Prochlorococcus marinus XMU1406: one gene and its partners. The main gene of each other region encodes a partner of the protein of the gene in region 3 in a complex. Links are inferred from orthologs where the notes say so. Each region holds a gene or a part of one and is shown on either strand. Other genes may lie near its edges.

Region 1 (6,063 bases), 640 kb from region 3 along the record:
CAAATTCTATTTAATCTACCTTTTCTTTTATGGTGGGTATTAGATAAATCTTTTCCGAAAATTCATCAATTTGATACAACAATCTTGAATTACTTAAATTTACCTGACTGGGCCCTTTCATTTATTGGCTTTGGTCAATAGACTGCTAAAAGTTATAATTTACCTTATAAAACTAGTCAAGCAATGAAGAAAGCAGTTAATAATAAATCTAAAATACTGTACCAATTACAAAAATTAAGGAAGCTATCTCAGCCATTTTTTCTTCCTATAGATCAATGTAATGGATTACAGTTCATATGGCTTTTGATTTCTCTTTTATTTTGTGTTGGTGGAGTAGTACTTGTTGGTCTTACAGGAATAATCAGTTTTTTTGAAAGCTTCCAACCAATTTTTATTGAAAAGTATTTCGGAGGTGTAGTAAATACTGTCAATTCAATTTGGGCTGGAAGCTGGGGATTGCTTTTCTCTGCCTTATTTCTAATTGGATCAGGGAGCTTTTTTAGCTTAAGACGTCAATTAAAAAACAGAAGATGGCTACATTGGTTATTCCTTGCGATAATTGTATTAATGCTTCTAGCTGTAAACGGAATAAACGCAGGTATTGGATTCATTGCAAGAGATTTAACAAATGCTTTAGTAGAAAAACAAGAAGATGGATTTTATCGGATATTGGGTATTTACGCTTGTTGTTTCGCTGTGGCTCTACCAATACGTGTTTCTCAAATATTTTTTACATATAAGTTAGGAATAATTTGGAGAGAATGGCTTTCAAAAAGTTTAGTCAAAGATTACATGACTAATAAAGCTTATTACCAACTAAATCCCAATGATGAAGAACAAACTGATGTAGATAATCCTGATCAAAGAATCACAGATGATACACGAGCTTTTACCGGGCAAAGTCTCTCTTTTACATTAGGTATTTTTGATGCCCTACTAACATTTTCACTTAATATTCTTATTTTATGGAGTATTAGTACAACACTTACTTTTTCTTTATTTGGTTACGCTGCCTTTGCAACTTCTATCCTTTTAATTGCTGGAAAAAATCTTGTAAAGATTGACTTTGATCAACTCAGATATGAAGCTGATTTTCGATATGGCTTAGTACATATAAGAGATAATGCTGAATCAATAGCCTTTTACTCTGGGGAGAACCCTGAGCGAAGTGAAACTGAAAGACGCCTAGGTGAAGTGGTGAGAAACTTTAATTTACTGATTATATGGAGAGTAATAATAGATGTCATGAGAAGATCCATTAATTATGCTGGAAATTTCTTTCCATATTTAATAATGGCAATCCCTTACTTTAAAGGTGAAATTGATTATGGACGCTTTATTCAGGCAAGCTTTGCATTTGGAATGGTTGAAGGTTCATTATTTTTCATTGTTAATCAAATCGAAGAACTTGCGAAATTTACTGCTGGTATTGGCAGATTAGAAGGATTCCAATCAAAAGTTGAATCCATTAGTCAAACCAACCCAACAAGCAATCAAAACGTTATTTCTGATTACCCCTCGATTCTTATTAATAATGCTGACCTTTGCCCTCCAGGATCAAATAAAACAATAATTAAAAATTTAAATTTGAGCATCGACAATAATCAATCACTTTTGGTTGTAGGACCATCTGGGTGCGGAAAAACATCTTTACTAAGAATGATTAGTGGTTTATGGGAACCCGATCAGGGAGTAATTAAAAAACCAAAAATTGGGGAATTATTATTCATACCTCAAAAACCATATATGTTACTTGGTTCTTTAAGGGAACAATTATGTTATCCGACAGAAGTTAAGAAATTTAGTGATGAACATCTTACTTCTGTACTTCATGAAGTAAATTTAAAGACCCTAGTGGACAGGTATCCTAATCTTGATATCAAACAAGATTGGCCACGAATTCTTTCCCTAGGCGAGCAACAAAGATTGGCTTTTGCAAGACTCTTACTAAATTCTCCAAGATTTGCAGTACTTGATGAAGCAACAAGTGCTTTAGATATTAACACTGAAAAAAAACTATATAGTTTACTAAAGGAACGAGAACTTTCTCTTATTAGTGTTGGACATAGACCTAGCTTAAAAGATTTTCACGAGAATATTTTAGAATTAAATGGACAAGGAGACTGGAAATTATTGACTTCTGATAAGTATAATTTTAAAGATTAACAAAAAAAATGAATCCTAAAGAAGAACAAACTAACTCAGAAACCACTAATTTAGAGAATGAGAGTTCTATAGAACAGAATAAAGATCCAAATTACATTAATGAACAAATTGGCGACAATAAAGTAGATGAAAAATCTATAGAAATTAAAGATGAATATAAATTTGGATGGAGTAGTTATTCTGAAATAACTAATGGAAGATTTGCAATGATTGGCTTCCTTGCAATAATATTGATTGAATTATTTAGTAAACAATCGTTTTTAAAATGGGCAGGAATCTTATAATTAATCATCAAATCTAGAACTGTTATCTCTAGGTTTCTTCTTGTTTGTTCCAACGTTATATCTACTATTTTGATTTTTTGAACTTGATCTAGCTTGAGAGCTTACTCTACGAGTCTCACGCGGTTTTTTGGCTGGATTAGCATCTTTAAATGAAGCATCTTCTACTTGAGCTGTTGAAGTTTGCTGCCTAATAGGGGATCGAGTAGGTTTCTTTCTAGATGGAGAATCACCTGGAGCAGAAATATTATCTTGTCTAGAAACTGTACGATTCATTCTGGGCCTTGACCCTGTTTTAACCTCATCGCGAGATGAATTTCTTCTCTCACCAAAATTATTTGTTTCTTGTTGTTTACTATTTCTATCTCCAGCAGTCTGTCTTCTCCTTCTTATAGGTTCGTCATTTTCAAACTGACTTATTTCCCTTGTAGATGGCCTACTTCTACTTGCTGCAGCAGAGGGTATAGCTCTTGAAACATTCCTCCTACGAGATCTCCCTTCCGTATAGTCTTCTTCAAATTCATCTTCTTGAGGTTTAAATCTTCTGGATGGCCTATCAGATTCTTCAAACCTATCATAATCATCATTAAATCGGCCTCTAGAATTTCTGGGCACATCAGAAATAGGATCATCATCAAAATAAGATGACCTTCTAGCTTGATCAGTAGCAACTCCCCTCAATCGCACACTTTCATATGCGAAAAAAACTGTAGTTCCTGCTAATAAAAACTGACCAAACTGAAGGATAGGATCTAACCTCCAGCCTTGAAAAAATAATATTCCTCCGCACAAAAGTCCAATTGCTGCGAAGAAAACATCATAATCCCTTGCCAAGGCAGGCTTAAAGGACCTCAAAAAATAAAGGCCTCCTCCACATACAGCGAGAACTATACCAACAATACTGGCCCAATTGAGACTAGCATTGACCACATTCTTTCTCCAAAAATTTATTTTTAAAAAGGGTTACTTATATGCCCTATATATATAGTGTACTTAAAACTTCTACAAAAACTAGCGTCTTCCAGTAGAAGTACGATCGAGTGAATCTTTCTGGCTGACAAAAATCAAAAATGCAGTGGCTGGAATAACGATAAGTAAGGCAGCGGCAATAAAACTACCAATCATTCCAACTGCGGAATTATTTGCAACTTCAGCAGAAAAATCTGCGACTAGTAATAAATTAGAGATTGGAAACACTTTTTAAATATTAAATTCTCAATTTATAATACGAATTAAATACGTTTGAATGGGTTATTTATTAAGATGAATTAAACAATTGTGATTTCATTGCTTGTAAATTCTCTTCAAATTTTAGATATTAGTTTAGGAATTTCTCTTTCATATCTAACTATAGTTTTTCTAATAAGATTAATACTTACTTGGTACCCAAAAATTGATTTAAATAAAGGTTTTTTGTTATTAATTTCAATACCATCAAGTTCTATTCTTAATTTAACAAGAAAACTAATTCCTCCAATTGGAGGCGTTGATGTTGGCCCCGTAATTTGGATCGGAATTATAAGCTTTTTAAGAGAAATTTTAGTTGGTCAGCAAGGGCTTATAAAACTTGCAATGCATACTCATATTTCATAGAAATCATTTAATTATTTCTCAGTAATTTGGCAATAATTCTTCTTCTACATATTTAGTATGTATCTTACCCTGCTTAAATTTAGATTTATTCAGTAAGGTTAGATGAAAATTAATTGTTGTTGGAATACCAGTTACTGCACATTCATTTAAAGCCCTATTCATACGTTTAATTGCAGTATTACGATCTTTTCCCCAGACTATTAATTTACCAATTAATGAGTCATAGAAAGGAGGTATTTCATAGCCTGTATAAACATGACTATCCACCCTTACACCAGGGCCACCAGGTGGAAGCCACCCAGTTATTTTTCCAGGTGATGGTCGGAAATTGTGAGAGGGATCTTCAGCATTGATTCTACATTCAATGGCATGGCCGTTTAAATGGATATCATCCTGATTAAATTCCAAGTTTGCTCCGCTTGCAATTTTAATTTGCTCAGCTATTAAATCAACTCCTGTAACCATTTCAGTAACAGGATGTTCAACTTGAATCCTAGTATTCATTTCCATAAAATAAAAATTATTATCATCATCAACTAAAAATTCAACTGTCCCCGCTCCTTCGTAGCCGATACTTTTTGCAGCAGCAATAGCTGCGTTCCCCATTTTTTTTCTTAGCTCAGTATTAATTGCAGGACTAGGAGACTCTTCTAGTAACTTCTGATGTCTTCTTTGAACTGAACAATCTCGCTCTCCTAAATGAACAACATTACCCGACCTGTCAGCCAAAATTTGAATTTCTACATGTCTTGGCTTCTTTATAAATTTCTCCATATATAAACCATCATTACCAAAAGCTGCTTCTGCTTCGCCTTGAGCTGCTTTAAACATTTTTTCAAGATTATCAGAGTTTTCAACCAACCTCATACCTCTTCCACCTCCTCCAGCAGTCGCTTTAATAATTACCGGATAGCCAATATCATCTGCCAATTTATAAGCCTCATCAACATTTGATAACAAGCCTTTACTACCAGGTACTGTTGGAACTCCAACTGCTTCCATAGTTTCTTTAGCTGTAGATTTATCTCCCATAGATCTAATAGCTTTAGAAGATGGGCCAATAAAAACTATGCCATGATCGTTACACATCTCAGCAAATTTATCATTTTCCGCAAGAAATCCATAACCAGGATGAATAGCATCAACTCCTCTGGATGTAGCAGCAGCAAGTATATTTGGAATATTTAAATAACTCTTATTACTTAATGAATCTCCGACACAAACCGCCTCATCAGCAAGCTGAACATGCAATGCTTTTTTATCTACAGTGCTATAAACTGCAACGGTTGCAATACCTAGTTCTCTACAACTTCTGACAATTCGTAAAGCTATTTCTCCACGATTAGCAATTAAAACTTTTTCAACCATTATGAAAATAAAATTGAAGAAATGAAATGACTTAAAATAAAAAATTATTTGCCAAAGTATTCAACAAAATTTTTTAGTGATCAGAGGACATTTTTTACAATACAACCTAAAACGTTATATATGTATAAATATTTGTTTTATGCAATAGAAAAATTATTCATCTTATTCAAAAAACTCTTTTCAAACTACATGCTTATTTCAGCCAATAATGTATGATATTTTTAAGGTTTAGGTATCTCTCGGTTGCTGAAAACCCTTTGCGGACGTGGCGGAATTGGTAGACGCGCACGTCTAAGGAGCGTGTGGCTTCGGCCTTGCGAGTTCAAGTCTCGCCGTCCGCATTTAATGTATTCTGGTTTAACTGCAATGAATAAAAAATCAGTTGCAGTAGTTATAATTTCCAATGGTCCTGGTGAATTAACGACATGGGTGAATCCTTTAGTGGATGAGCTTAACAAAATAAATAAATCAAAAGGAGATGGCGATAAACACGATTTCACTCTGAGGTTAGTTCTTGTTCCTTGCCCAAATGCCACTGGTAAAGAATTTTTAGTTGCAAATTCATGGAATAAATTCGAATTAATTACAAAATCAAAAAGTTTTTGGAAATTATTAATAAAGCCACATTCTTTTGCTTATTGGCCAAAAAAAGGGG
Region 2 (6,120 bases), 680 kb from region 3 along the record:
TGCTCTGCCTAGTAATCTTGGTAAATTATCAAATTCCTGGGGAATAGAGTATGGAAATTCATTTGGTAGAAAATATTCTTCTAATCCACCTATTTTATCTAAAGCATCTCTTCGGGTCGCTATAAATGAGTATTTATCCTTTGATTTAGAGTAATCTTGAAGACTATCAAAATTTTCTTTGAGCTCTAAAAATGTTTTTTCAGCAATTTTCTTTTTATCGTTTGGTAATTCTTGAATAATTTTATTCTGGTATTTTTTTAGTAAAGATTGACATTTTGTAACAGTTTTCGTAAGAGCGGGCCATCTTCCTCCTCTCACAAGGTCACTAGTTTCTTCTAATTTGTGTTGAAGTTCTTGCAACTCAACTTGCCTTATAGGGAGTGCGTTTCTGAGGATTGCACTAGGATCTTTTACTGCATTTCCAGTAGGTAAATCAGCTAGTACTTTGATCGGTTTTATAAGAAAAACTTGTAAAATTACAATAGATAGAATTAAGAAAAGTTTGTTCTGATTTGATAAGAATTTTTGCATAGCACTCTTGCAGGTTTATGATCCTTGGGGATGTAAAACAGGAATGATTTCCAGTAACGATTTTCGCACAGGTACTACCATCGAATTGGATGGGCAAGTTTGGCGTGTTGTAGAATTTCTACATGTCAAGCCTGGCAAGGGTTCTGCTTTCGTGCGAACAAAATTAAAATCAGTTCAAAGCGGCAACGTTGTTGAAAAAACTTTTCGAGCCGGAGAATCAGTACAGCAGGCTATCCTTGAGAAGTCTAACCTGCAGCATACTTATGTGGAGTCTGGTGATTATGTTTTTATGGATATGACAAGTTTTGAAGAGACAAGACTTACCTCTGAACAAATCGGTAAAGGTGCAAAGTATTTGAAAGAGGGAATGGAGGTTAATGTAATTTTTCATAATGGTAAAGTTTTAGAAGTAGAACTTCCAATATCTATTACTTTGAAAGTTACAGAGACTGATCCTGGAGTTAAAGGTGATACTGCTAGTGGGGGCACGAAACCAGCTATTCTAGAAACAGGTGCTCAAGTTATGGTTCCTTTATTTATTTCTGTGGGAGAAATGATTAAAGTTGATACTCGTAATGACAGTTATCTAGGACGTGAAAATTAATGGCTATGAAATTAGATCATGATGACTTAAATCGCTTAATAGAGAAGATCTCTACAAGTGACATACAAGAGTTCTCGCTAGAGGGAGAAGATTTTAAACTCGAAATTAAAAGGAATGTATTTGATCAGAACCAAGTATTTAATAATTTAGTTTCTAATACTTCATTTGATAAGCAAACAATTGCTAATCAAAAAACTATGAATGATAATATTTCTGTTGTTAATGAGCCTGAAGCGCCTCAGGTAGCGCCCCTAGGACGTTCTGATCTAACTGAAATTACTTCACCTATGGTAGGGACGTTTTATAGGGCTGCAGCGCCTGGTGAGGACCCATTCGTCGAAGTAGGGAATAACGTTAAGGTCGGTCAAACTATTTGCATTTTGGAAGCAATGAAGTTAATGAATGAAATTGAATCTGAATTTAATGCTGAAATAGTAGAGATTCTCGTTGAAAATGGAACACCAGTTGAATTTGGTCAAGTTTTAATGCGTGTTAAGCAGTCTTGAATTATTAGTCATTTCTACGGCAGCCTTAATAGCCTCAATCATGCTCTGAGATTGAGCAATTCCTTTGCCAGCAATATCAAATCCCGTTCCATGATCAGGAGATGTTCTTATAAAAGGTAACCCGATTGTGGTATTGACTGAGTAATTAAGAGCTATCACTTTCATTGGTATTAAACCTTGATCATGATACATAGCAAGAATGCCATCATGCTTTTCAGCATTTTTGTCATTCCAAGCTTTTACAGAAGAATTCCAGCAACTATCTGGTGATAAAGGGCCTAATAATTCAATACCTTTATTCTTTTCGTTCCAAGTAATTAATGCATCATTGAGCCAATCTTTCTCTTCTTGACCTAAAATACCCTCTTCGCCGGCGTGAGGGTTTAATCCTGCTACTTTTAAACTAGGTTTATCGGTATAGGTATTACAAAAATCTTTGAAAAGATCCAATTTAGAGTGGATTAATTCTGTAGTTAATTTCTTGGGAACCTCAGAAAGGGCTATGTGAGTTGTAGCTAATAAAGTATTAAATCTCCAACCTGTAATTGGTGATTTAGCTGTGAATAACATGCCAACGTTTTTTACTCCACATGATTGTGCCAGTACTTCAGTTTGACCAGAGAAGTAATGACCTGCTAAAGACCATGATTTCTTGCAAATTGGTCCAGTTACAAGTGCTGAATTAGGATATTGTTTTACAATTTCTATTGCTTTTGTTAAATATTGGAAACTTGAATTGCCGTAACTTGAGTTAGAGCCATTATCTGATGAAGAAATTTCAAGATCATGTATCTTGAAATTTTTAGGATTTGCAAGGTTTTCTAATCCTAATGATCTAAGATATTTATATGTATTTTGTAGATTTTTTTTTGATCCAACTAATATAAAGTCAATATTTTTGGGTATCTGATTAGAACAAAGTGCTTTTAAAATTATTTCAGGTCCAATACCTGACTCATCTCCGACGCTTAATACTATCTGCAATATTTTATTTGTATTTTGAAAATTCATAAAAAGTTTCTAATTTTTTTTTAACTGTTCAGGTAGCAATTTTTTAACCCTAATTTATAGTTTTTATAAATTAGTTTATATCCGAGTGTTTCGCATAAAAGTTTGTTTGAAACTCTTCTATTTTCCATCCAAAAAGATTTAGCTATTGGTGACAATTCCTCTTTTGCATCTTCAAATAATATTGGCTTTGGCATTGTTAAACCAAGTAAATCGTAGCAATATTGAATAACTTCTATCTGAGAACAGGGTTCATCATCTGCAATATTAATAATTTGGTAAAACTTTAATAAATTTTTATTTTGTAATAGATAGATAATTGCATTTGTAATGTCAGCAACATGAATCCTCGAAAATATCTGATTTTTCTTTGAAATAACACGAATTTTTTTATTTTTTATCGCTTCAAAAGTTGATCGTCCAGGCCCATAAATACCTGGTAACCTAAAAATTTGAACAGGTAAACCAGATTCAATCCATTCTTTTTCACAATTTAACCTCTTATGACTTCTCTTTTGAAAAGGGTTTGGTTCATCAATTTCAGAAACCCAAGTACCCTTGGTGTCACCATAAACTCCTGTTGTAGATAAATAGCCGACCCATTCAAGAGGCAAACTTTTTAGTTCATTTTTAAGACTTCTCAGTACTGGATCTTTTCCATTTTTGTCAGGAGGGATGCAACTAAGAATATGCGTCACTCCATCAAAAATTTTTTCATCAGGGACCATATCGCTTTCACTGTCGAAAACAAAACTATTTGGATGACTGCTTGCAGATCTTGAGCTTGTTACAACAGTGCAACCGAATTTTCTAATAGTTTTTGCAAAAAAACTTCCACTGAAACCACATCCTAAGATTAAAAATTTATTTTTATTGCTGAGTAAACTTGCAGGCCTTTTCATGCTGTTCTAAAATAGTACATATGTATTAACTGATGATGAAGACAGCTCTTAAGCCCGATTTAAAATCAAAAACTTTCTGTATTAGCAAAAGTTATCCCCGTTTTATCGAGAAAGAAATAGGTGTAGTTAACTTTAAATTCTACCAAAAATTATTTGTTTTTCTTATTTCATTTTCGACAATTTTAATATTCCCAGAATCGCCAAGAGAATTGGAAAATATATGTGAAATCTATAACTCTAGAAAAATATGTAATGTTTGGTAGTCAAGCTGCTTTATATTCTGAGTTATCTTTTTCGTAACTTTCATTTTTTACCTTAAAGTTTGGATTAGCCCATTGCAGTAATCTAATAGCTAATCTTAAATCCCCTTCCAACCAAGCTCTTATAGCCATTGCTCTTCGAGGATCATAAAATTTTTGCCTTCTGTACCAATACAATGCATTTTCATCTGATTTATCCCCATTACAGGAAAGACATGCAGGGACACAGTTTTCTGTTGAACTTAATCCTCCTTGGCTTCTTGGTATTACATGGTCGATAGATTCAGATGGTTTTCCGCAATATATACAACTTTTGCCTGTAAATCTATGAATAGATTTCCGCCATTGTCTAAATCTGAACTTAGGGCATAAATCCTCTAAAAACACAGCATCATTAATATGCATTCAGACCATTTAGTTAATTGAATAATGGCCTGAATATATCAAAAGTCAATATTTAATTATTATTATTTCGCTTAAATTAGCTTGTAAAAATATAATTTAGTGTTGATAGATACAAAAGAAAGTTATTATATAACTTCTTCAAAAAATTGAAAATTCCAAAGCTTTTATTAATAGCTGTATCGTTCAAATGTTTCTTCTGAGAAATCTGCATTAGATTCTTCTAATTCTTTTTCTAATTTTTTTCTCTTATTTTCTTTTTCTTTTCTTTCTTTTTCTTTTCTTTCTTTTTCTTTTTGCAAATCTCTTATTAGCTTCCTATTTGGATGAAGTTTGTCAAGGTACTCTACACAATAGCTAAAGCTTTCTCTATCTCTAATTACTGATTCAGTAATTTGTGCTGCGGCTTGTTTAGGTGAGACTTTGAAAATTCCTCCTTTTTGTTTTTTGATATAGGTATATGCTGCATCCCAACTACTTTCATGATCATTTCCTCCATCTCTCATTGTACAGAAAATTTCCGCCCCAAATGAGCCTGCATTAACTTTTGACGTAGTAAAAACTAAAGGAGTGAATAATCCTAAAGTTAATAATATTAGTTTTTTTGGTTTAAATGTTTGCATTAAACTTTTCCACTATTTTAAAATATCTTTTTTTGTGAATATGTCTATAGAAATTTAAGATTTAATTATTCCAAATACATTCAAGCATTTCACTACTAAAGGAAGAATTAAAAGCACAGTAATTAATCTTACTGCGTGTAGAGTGGCTACTGCAGCTCCCACTCCGTATTCAGACCCTACAAGACTCATTCCACTAATTCCTCCTGGTGCGGCTCCTAGAATTGTTGTTATTACATCTATATTAAGTAATCTGCTTGTCCATAAGCCAATTGCTAATCCAGTAATAACTAAAGTAAAGGTTATTAGTATGGCTGGCCTCCATAAGTTTTGAATATCAACTAATGAGTTTTTTGTTAATGATGTACCGATAACTGTTCCAATCCCTATTTCCAAAATTGTTCTTGTGCCTATTGGCCAATCTGCTATGTCGACTTTGCCACTAATGCTAAGCATGCTTGAGCCTATTAAAGCACCTGCAAGAGGAGCCGCAGGAATTCCCGTTTTTAAAGCTAAAGCTCCAAAAATAAAACCTGCAATTAGATAATAGATTAAATTTATATTAGGCATAAATTTGAAAGACGTTTGAATATAATATTAGAAAAAAATTTTTCCGTTTAAGTTTATAGTCAAATAATATTTTTGGTTTTCTCTCGTAATGTCCCCTTTTGTTGGCATAATATTTATTAAAGCATGAATTTTTATGTCTTCACAAATTTCATATAAAGATAATAAAAACCGCATAAAGAAAAAATTATCTTTTTTTGAGGGTGGCCACCAGCTAGAAAAATTAGAGTTTGCCCTTGCAATAGCTCAAACCAACGGTGATGAACAAAAATCAATAGTTCTTAGAAAAAAGATTGTTGAATTAGGCGGAAATGTCGAAGAGCCAGGTACTTAATTTAATTTCCTTTCAGATATCTAGATACGACAACTAATGCTTCACCAGCTTGTTGGGCTGTAATTTTACCTAGGTCGAGAAGTGTAATGCTTATAGCAGAAACTATCGTAATAATATCTCTATCATTAACATAACCTAAATGTCCGACTCTAAATATTTTTCCCTTCAAATGATCTTGACCACCAGCAAGTAAAATATCAAAATTATTCTTTATTGTTTTCCTAAATTCTTCTGCATCCATTCCTTCGGTTTTTATTGCAGTAATTGAAGGGCTTAAATATTTTTCATCAGCAAATAATTTTAGATTTAAAGTCTTTGCAGCATTGCTCATTGCTAATTTATGTTTATTGTGTCTGAGGAAAATTTTATCTAATCCTTCCTCTCTC
Region 3 (8,479 bases):
AATTCTCCTTCAACACTAACTCCAACTGAATGAGCAAAATCCACTACTTTTTTTGTAACTGCAACATTATATTCGTAACTAGCGGGTGTTTTTGCATCTGCCTCTAGAGAACCATCCATCATTACTGATGTGAAACCATTTATTGCTGCTGAATAGCATGTTGATGGCTCATTACCATGGTCTTGATGCATTACCACTGGAATATTGGGATATGTTTCTGTAGCAGCAAGGATTAGATGACGTAGGAAAATTTCTCCTGCATAATTTCTTGCCCCTCTTGAAGCTTGGAGGATTACAGGACTATCAGTTTCGTATGCTGCTTCCATGATTGCTTGAACTTGCTCAAGATTATTAACATTGAAAGCTGGAATACCGTAACCATTCTCAGCAGCGTGATCTAAAAGTAGTCTTAGTGGAACGAGGGCCATAATTAAAATAAGTTAAATGCTATGTAAAGCACATGTTTCCGCGAGTTTAGTATAAAGAGGTATCAAATGTCACGTCATTAGATATACAAAATACTAAATTAAAGAAACTAATTTTATGACCCAGAGTATATTTTTAGAATTTTTTAGTTAGTAAGTGTAGCCTGCTACAAACAATTGCTCATCAGATGAAGGTTGAGATCCTGCTACATAGGCACCTTTTGAAGCTTCAGAGTTTGCTTGAGCTCTTGCTATTAATGCTTTTTGACCTCCTTCAACGTCGCTTCCTTTCCAAGCCTTTAAGCATGAGTGCTGTAATGCTCTTCCATAGGAGAATGAAACATTCCATAAAGCTTTCCTGTAAAGAGTGTTCATATTATTTAAATAAACAGAAGCAGCTTCTTCGCTTAACCCTCCTGATAAGAATACTATTCCAGGCACTGATGCAGGAACACATCTTTCCATAGTTCTGATTGTCATTTCAGCAACTTTCATAGGATCAGCCTTTGTTGGACAATCTGCTCCATTGACAGTCATAGAAGGTTTTAATAGGGTTCCTTCTAGAAAAACTCCATTTGCTTGACACGCAATATAAACCTGCTTTATTACCTCTTCTTGGACTTCAGCAGTTTTTTCAATAGTATGATCTCCGTCCATTAAAATTTCAGGTTCAATAATTGGTACCAGCCCGGATTCTTGAACTGATCTTGCATACCTTGCTAATCCCCAAGCATTCTCTTGAATTGATAGTTTTGAGGGACAACCATCATTTGTAATTTGCAGAACTGCTCTCCACTTTGCAAATCTGGCACCTTGTTCATAATATTTAGCTGCTCTTTCAACTAACCCATCTAGGCCAGAGCAAAAAGTTTCTACATCTCCTCCTCCTGGAAGTGGATTTAGGCCTTTATCAACCTTTATACCTGGAATAATACCTAAATCATTTAGTTTCTTAACCATTGACTCACCATCTTGGTGATTCTGATAAAGAGTTTCTTCGAAGAGGATTGCTCCACTTATATATTTACCAAGATCTTCTGTAGTAAAAAGCATTCCTCTATATGCCTTCCTATTGTCTTCAGTATTCTCAACGCCAATTCCAGCGAGTCTTTTACCTACTGTTTTAGTGGATTCATCTACCGCTAATATCCCTTTCCCTTTAGAAGCTAGTAATTGAGCATTTTCTTTAAGCTCATTTTTGTAATAATTTAAAGCCATTCTTTAATAATTCAGTTCAATTGATTTTTCCAGAATATGAAAAAAAAATAAAATCAATCCAATACTTTATCGGGTGATAATTGCTACTTATAAATGTATAGCCTTAAATTTTGATACTTAATCCACTTTTCGAAGATTCTCTTATGGCTTCGCAAACTTTATGACTAGCAAGTCCCTCAAATAAGCCTGGGATTACAGGTGTTCTATTAATTATACTCTTAGCCCATAAATTTTGAATTCTCAAAACTGGAGCTATTCTCCCATCAGTCCATGTTTTTTCAAAATTAAAACTTGAATCTGCAGTTAAATTTTGCATTTTATTTTCGTTATTTGAATATTTCAAATTAAAACCATGTACATAATCTTTTTGGTTTTCGCTTTTAAGAATAAGTGAACCTTCGCTCCCATATATTTCAAAACTAAATCCTCTACCATTTTTAGAAATCGATGATAAAGATACCTGACATGGAATAAGATTCGAGCTGTAGTTTGATATTTCTATATTGGCTAAACATACATCTTCACTCGTAACATCATTTAAATCAGATGAATTAGTTAAAGGTCTTTTTTTTATTGATGTTGCTAACTTGCCAGACACGTTTATTGCTTCTCCAAAAAACCAATTCAACATATCGAATGCATGAGTACCTAAGGCGCCAATAACTCCTCCACCTTTTTCTTCTAATGAATACCAATTCCAGGATCTTTTGGGGTCGGATCTACTGCCCATTAACCAATCTAATTTGACTAAATATATATCTCCTAAGATATTTTCATCAATAAGTTTTTTTGTCTGAAGGAAAAGAGGTACTGCTCTATATTCAAAATCAACACATACGCTTAAATTATTCATCAATGATATTCTCTGAAGCTCTTCAATTTCTGAGGAGGATATTGCAACGGGTTTTTCTAGAAGCAAATTTTTATTATTCTCAAGAGCTTGTTTTGCTAATTTAAATCTTGATTCAGGAGGGGTAGCAATTATAATCCCATCAATTTTTGGAGATTTAACTAATTCTTCCCAATTATGAAAGAACTCTAATCCAGTTTCTTTTTCTAGTATCGATTTTTGCTTAGTCTCATAATGATAAATAGCTACAGGAGTTAAATAATCAGACTCTTTTAATGCCTCTAAATGGACTTTTTTACCAAACCCTAATCCAGCTATTGCTATTTTTAATTTTTTATTTTTAGTATTCATTCTTATCTATTAATAAACTCTGAACAACTATTTTCAATAACAACATCTATTAGTTCATCATTATTAGAAGTTCGCCATTTTGAATTAAATTTAGGGATTCCATTTATTGAAGTATCTTTGAACTTTTTTTCATCGCAATTAATTCTCATTACATAAAGTGATAACTCTCCATCATCATCAGAATTAGTTGGATTTTTAAAGAACTTTGTCAAAACACTTATTTCATTATTTGGAAGCTGCTTAATACTCCCTTTGTCAAGCCATTCTTTCCCTTCATTATTTTCTTTTAGTAGGACCCAGTCAACATTTCCTATTCCATAAGAATATGGAGCAAAATTTAAAATAAAAAATAAAAGGCTTAAAGAAAAATAAAAGAAATTTGAAATAATTCTCATATTATATATTTGCTTTTGCAAGTTTTTTTACACCATGAATTTTTAAAATTTTAGTCAGAGTATCTTTGAGATCTTTCCTTCTAACTATTACATCAACAAAACCATGCTCAAGCAGATATTCAGCTGTTTGAAAATTATCGGGTAATTTTTCTCTTAATGTTTGTTCTATAACTCTTCTTCCAGCAAATCCAATAAGAGCTTTAGGTTCCGCCAAAATTAAATCACCTAACATTGCAAAGCTTGCTGTTACCCCCCCAGTGGTTGGATGAGTTAATAAGGGCATATAAAGAAGATTTTTTTCTTTATGTTTTTTTAGTGCTCCAGATATTTTTGCCATTTGCATGAGACTTAACATGCCTTCTTGCATCCTTGCTCCACCTGATGCGCAAACAATAAGAATTGGAAAATTTTCTAAAGTTGCTCTTTCAATTATCCTTGTAATTTTTTCACCAACTACTGAACCCATGGATCCTCCCATAAATCTAAAATCCATAACAGCTAATGCTAAAGGCATTGAATTTACAGAACAGATACCTGTTACGACTCCATCTCTTAAACCTGTGCCTGCTTGACTTTCTTTAATTCGATCAGCATATGATCTTCTATCTTTAAAACCTAAAGGATCTGTAGGACTTAGTGAACTATCAAACTCTTCGAATGAATTTTTGTCAGCAATTATATTTATCCTTTCATCGCTATTTATCCTATTGTGGTGCCCGCAATTACTACAAACATTGAAATTTGTAATTAGGTCTTTTCTATAGGCTACTTGCGAACATTCTGAACATTTAACCCACAAACCATCTCCCTCATCAGTATCTTGCGAAACTTTCCCAACAAATTGATCTTTACGCCTTGCGGCAAACCAGTCGATTAATGACACAACGTTTACTGTTTTTTCTATTTAAATCTAAATAAGGTACTTTTATCAAGAAAGATATATAAAAATTTGAGATCCTTTAGATTAAAAACTACTCAAAGTAAAAAATGTAATGATTTGAGTTGATAATCGAAATTAATTATTATTTATTTTTCTCCTCAATCATTTTATGAATTATTGGAGTGAGAATTAGTTCCATTGCGAAACCCATTTTTCCTCCATTTACAACGATACTTGTTGGACTTGACATAAATGAATCGTTAATCATTCCAAGCAAGTATTGAAAATCAATCCCCCATTTCTCTCTTGCCCCTTTTCTAAAATGTATGATAACAAAGCTCTCATCAGGAGTTGGGATATTCCTGCATATGAAAGGATTAGAAGTGTCAATTGTGGGAATTCTTTGGAAATTAATATCAGTTTTGCTGAATTGTGGGCAGATGTGATTTATATAATCAGGCATTCTTCTCAATATAGTATCCACAATGGTTTCCGCTGAGTAACCTCTTTCTGCGTTATCTCTATGGATTTTTTGAATCCACTCTAAATTTGTAATTGGAACAACACCAACAAGTAAATCAGCATAAGATGCCACATTGTATCCATCACCTTCTACCCCGCCATGCAAACCTTCATAAAAAAGTACGTCTGTTCCCTCAGGAATATCTTCCCATGGAGTAAATTGTCCAGGTTCCAAGGATGTCCCTAGCCTTGTATTGTGCTCTTCTGCTTCTTCAAGACTATGTAGATAATATCTTTTCTTTCCTCCTCCAGTTTCACCATAGATTTTAAAAAGTTCTTCTAGCTTGTCAAAAAGATTAGCCTCTGGACCAAAATGAGAGAAATTTTCACCTTTTGAAAGAGCGTCTGCCATAGCTTTTTTCATATGCATTCTTTCAAATCTGTGGTAACTATCACCTTCTACAACTGCAGGAACAATATCTTCTCTGGCAAAAATATGCTCAAAGGCTCTTTTTACTGTACTTGTTCCTGCTCCTGAAGATCCTGTTACAGCAACTACTGGATGACGTTTTGACATTTTTTAAAAACAATATCTAATGATTCTGACAGGTCATATGCCAACTTTATGTTTTACTTAAAAATATTTTTTTATTTATTAATTTTTTTTTAAATTTCATCCATTATTTTATCTCCGATTTCACTGCAAGATAAAACTTCAGGAGACCCATCAGCTAAATCTGCTGTTCTAAATCCTTTTGATAAAACTTTATCAACGGCAGTTTCTAAATTTTTTGCAGCTTCTTCTTCATTTAATCCAATTTTTAACATCATGGAAGCAGATAAAAGCATTGCTATAGGATTCGCTATGTTTTTACCTGCTATATCGGGAGCGGAACCATGAACAGGTTCAAAAACTCCTGGGCCATTATTGTTTAGAGAAGCAGATGGAAGCATACCAATGGAACCAGTTAACATTGCGGCTAAATCGCTTAGAATGTCTCCAAATAAATTACTAGTTAAAATTACATCAAATTGACCAGGATCTCTAACTAATTGCATTGCCGCATTATCAACGTACATATTGCTTAGAGATATATTTTTATCTTTTGAGATGATATTTAAAACTGTATCTCTCCACAATTGACTAACCTCAAGAACGTTTGATTTATCAACAGAACATATTTTTTTAGTTCTTTGGTTAGCAATTTTTATTGCTATTTCAGTTATTCTCTCTATTTCTGCCGAATCATAAACCATTGTATTGAAAGCTTTTGGGATTTTTGTATTTGTGATATGTCCTCTTGGTTTTCCAAAATAAATTCCCCCTATTAATTCTCTTACAACAATAAGATCTACATGCTCTACGATATCCTTTTTTAATGTACTTGCATCTAATAGAGATTTTCTTATTTTGACAGGCCTGATATTTGCGAAAAGGTTTAGGGCAGATCTTAACTTAAGTAACCCACTTTCTGGTCTTAATTCTCTTGCAAGAGAGTCATATTTAATATCTCCAACACATGCTAAAAGTACAGCATCACTTTTTTTGCATTGATCTAGTGTCTCATCTGGAGCAGGAGTCCCATATTTTTCATAAGCTATCCCTCCAAATAATTTTTCAATAATCTCAATATCGAAGTTATGATTTTTTGAAAGCTTTTTTAAAACTTTTTTTGAAACTTCTGAAATCTCTGGTCCAATTCCGTCACCTGACAATAAAACAATCTTATATTTCTTCATTTAAATTTTTGTTTAATAGAACAATAAATTATTGCTTGTCTAATTGTCTAAGTTTTTTTGCTATTTCAGGTAATTTTTTAAAAATACTTGAACTCCTTAGCCATGATTTATTATCCATCGCAGGGAAACCACTAATTACCTTGCCATCTTCTATGTCACAATGGATCCCGCATTTTGAACTCGCTATGACATTATTACCAACTTTTACTCTATTATTAACTCCTACTTGCCCTGCCAAAATAACACCATCTCCAATATTTGCTCCCCCAGCGATACCAACTTGAGCTGCAAATGCACAATTCTTACCAATCTTAACCCCATGACCTATTTGTACTAAATTATCCAACTTTGTTCCCTCATCAATAAAAGTAAACCCTACTGCGGGTCTATCAATACAGCAATTGGTTCCAATTTCTACAAAACTCATTATTTTTACGCCACCTTTTTGAGGCATCTTTACCCATTTGCCATCTTTAGGAATGAAACCAAATCCCTCGGAACCAATAACAGAATTCGAATTAATTACACAATTATTTTTTAGAGTGGTATTTTCGTAAATAACACAATTTGGATGAATTATATTATTATCTCCAATTCTTACATTTCCTAAAATTGATGATCCAGGAAGAATATGATTTTTATCACCAATTACAGTATTTTCTCCGATATAGACATTAGGTCCAATATAGCAATCTGCTCCAATAATTGCTGTTTTATCTATGACGGCTGAAGCGTGAATCCCTGGTATGAAATTGATCTTTTTGTATAAACAATTCAATACCTCTGCAAATGCAATTCTAGGATTTTTAACAATTATGTTTGATATATTGAGTTTCTTTAGGATACTAACGATTTCATTGTTATTAGTGGTTATTATTGCTGATGCTTTAGTTTGATCTAATTGTTCTTTAAGGATATTATTTTCTTCTAAAAAAGATATTTGATGGTTATCTGCAGCATCTAATGAGGCAGCATCATCTATATTTAAATCTTCTACAATATTGGCACTAATAAAATTTGAATTTCCTTTTTTTATTAGATCTACTAAATCACTTAAAAGCATTTGTCAGTTTTAAATTTTTTCTAAGAGAGAGCAAGAACATCTCTGTGTACGACAATTATCGAGGAGTTGTTATTTTCATTATTATTTAAGATACTTCTCAATTTGTCGCTACTTATTGATACTAAACCTTTTGCAACTTCTTTATCATTTGCATTTACGATTTTAACTGCCTGATTAACCGTAAAGTTACCCTCTACATTTTTAACACCAACTGCTAAAAGTGAAGCACCTTTTTTTTTAATTGCAAAAGAAGCTCCATCGTCCAAAGTAATTTTTCCTACGGTCTGAATCGCATGTGAAAGCCAACTTTTCTTGTTTCCTATAGGTTTTTCTACAGGATAAAATAAGGTTCCAATTTTATTATCATTAAAAATTTCAATTAAGTTTTTTTTATTAGTTCCATCAACTAGTTGGACTTCAACTCCTCCTTTTGTTGCTATTTCTGCAGAAATTAGTTTTGTAGAAATTCCTCCTTTTCCCCATTCGTTATTTGGATTTTGAATATTTTTATCTTTAATTTCCTTTAACTCACTATTATGAACCTCTTTAATAGGATGTGCATCTTTATTATTACGTGGATCTTTTGAGTATAGATTATCAATATCAGTTAATAAAATAAGCTTGTTAGCATTTATAGCTAACGCAACTAAGGCAGAGAGGGTATCATTATCTCCATATTTGAGCTCTTCATTTGATACTGTATCATTCTCATTTACTATTGGAATCACATTCAAATCGATTAATTTTTTTAAAGTTTTAGAAGCATTATTGAAGGATTCTCGTGAATTGAAATCAGCTTTAGTGATTAAAATTTGAGCAATATTGTGGCCTAATTTACTAAATACTTTATCGTATAAAGTCATTAAATTAACTTGACCTACTGCAGCAGTGGCTTGAAGGATACTTAAATCATTTGGTCTTGTTTTAATATTTAATTTTTGGCAACCTAATCCTACGGCTCCACTAGTTACTAAAATCAATTTATTTCCTTTTGAAAGAAAATTTGTAAAAGCTCTACAAAGGGTTTCAACAACTTCTTCAGTAGATTTTTCTTCTGTCCCTCTTAAAATACTAGTACCAATTTTTATAACCCAA

The links.
Region 1: the proteins of accD (region 3) and accC are in contact, whole or in part, in a solved structure (PDB 8UXZ), measured with the Escherichia coli proteins. The link is inferred for Prochlorococcus marinus XMU1406 from one-to-one orthologs.
Region 2: the proteins of accD (region 3) and accB are in contact, whole or in part, in a solved structure (PDB 8UXZ), measured with the Escherichia coli proteins. The link is inferred for Prochlorococcus marinus XMU1406 from one-to-one orthologs.

What each region holds. Positions count from the first base shown.
Region 1 is NZ_JAAORG010000001.1:68,191-74,253, reverse strand. Bases 3,234-6,061 are described here. They hold accC (acetyl-CoA carboxylase biotin carboxylase subunit), read right to left. Parts: upstream 5,409-6,061; coding sequence 4,059-5,408; downstream 3,234-4,058. Other genes in these bases: HA149_RS00320 (glycosyl transferase), read left to right, coding at 5,754-6,061; HA149_RS00335 (YggT family protein), read left to right, coding at 3,735-4,040; psbX (photosystem II reaction center protein PsbX), read right to left, coding at 3,459-3,644; HA149_RS00345 (Ycf66 family protein), read right to left, coding at 3,234-3,377. Outside these bases: HA149_RS00360 (hypothetical protein), read left to right, coding at 1-141; HA149_RS00355 (ABC transporter ATP-binding protein/permease), read left to right, coding at 184-2,166; HA149_RS00350 (chlorophyll a/b-binding protein), read left to right, coding at 2,175-2,450; more of HA149_RS00345, read right to left, coding at 2,451-3,233; more of HA149_RS00320, read left to right, coding at 6,062-6,063. UniProt on the Escherichia coli protein: This protein is a component of the acetyl coenzyme A carboxylase complex; first, biotin carboxylase catalyzes the carboxylation of the carrier protein and then the transcarboxylase transfers the carboxyl group to form malonyl-CoA.
Region 2 is NZ_JAAORG010000001.1:26,804-32,923, forward strand. The notes cover bases 3-2,887. They hold accB (acetyl-CoA carboxylase biotin carboxyl carrier protein), read left to right. Parts: upstream 3-1,134; coding sequence 1,135-1,641; downstream 1,642-2,887. Other genes in these bases: HA149_RS00125 (peptidylprolyl isomerase), read right to left, coding at 3-531; efp (elongation factor P), read left to right, coding at 575-1,135; pdxA (4-hydroxythreonine-4-phosphate dehydrogenase PdxA), read right to left, coding at 1,618-2,652; HA149_RS00145 (SDR family NAD(P)-dependent oxidoreductase), read right to left, coding at 2,673-2,887. Also shown: more of HA149_RS00125, read right to left, coding at 1-2; more of HA149_RS00145, read right to left, coding at 2,888-3,551; HA149_RS00150 (HNH endonuclease), read right to left, coding at 3,815-4,216; HA149_RS00155 (DUF6554 family protein), read right to left, coding at 4,384-4,836; HA149_RS00160 (AbrB family transcriptional regulator), read right to left, coding at 4,891-5,403; HA149_RS00165 (hypothetical protein), read left to right, coding at 5,537-5,734; HA149_RS00170 (pyridoxal-phosphate-dependent aminotransferase family protein), read right to left, coding at 5,736-6,120. UniProt on the Escherichia coli protein: This protein is a component of the acetyl coenzyme A carboxylase complex; first, biotin carboxylase catalyzes the carboxylation of the carrier protein and then the transcarboxylase transfers the carboxyl group to form malonyl-CoA.
Region 3 is NZ_JAAORG010000001.1:707,428-715,906, forward strand. Bases 2,182-4,997 are described here. They hold accD (acetyl-CoA carboxylase, carboxyltransferase subunit beta), read right to left. Parts: upstream 4,123-4,997; coding sequence 3,241-4,122; downstream 2,182-3,240. Other genes in these bases: HA149_RS04085 (Gfo/Idh/MocA family protein), read right to left, coding at 2,182-2,844; HA149_RS04090 (hypothetical protein), read right to left, coding at 2,847-3,239; HA149_RS04100 (phosphoribulokinase), read right to left, coding at 4,262-4,997. In the rest of the region: fba (class II fructose-bisphosphate aldolase), read right to left, coding at 1-428; HA149_RS04080 (class I fructose-bisphosphate aldolase), read right to left, coding at 576-1,643; more of HA149_RS04085, read right to left, coding at 1,747-2,181; more of HA149_RS04100, read right to left, coding at 4,998-5,158; leuB (3-isopropylmalate dehydrogenase), read right to left, coding at 5,248-6,321; lpxD (UDP-3-O-(3-hydroxymyristoyl)glucosamine N-acyltransferase), read right to left, coding at 6,350-7,384; proB (glutamate 5-kinase), read right to left, coding at 7,405-8,479.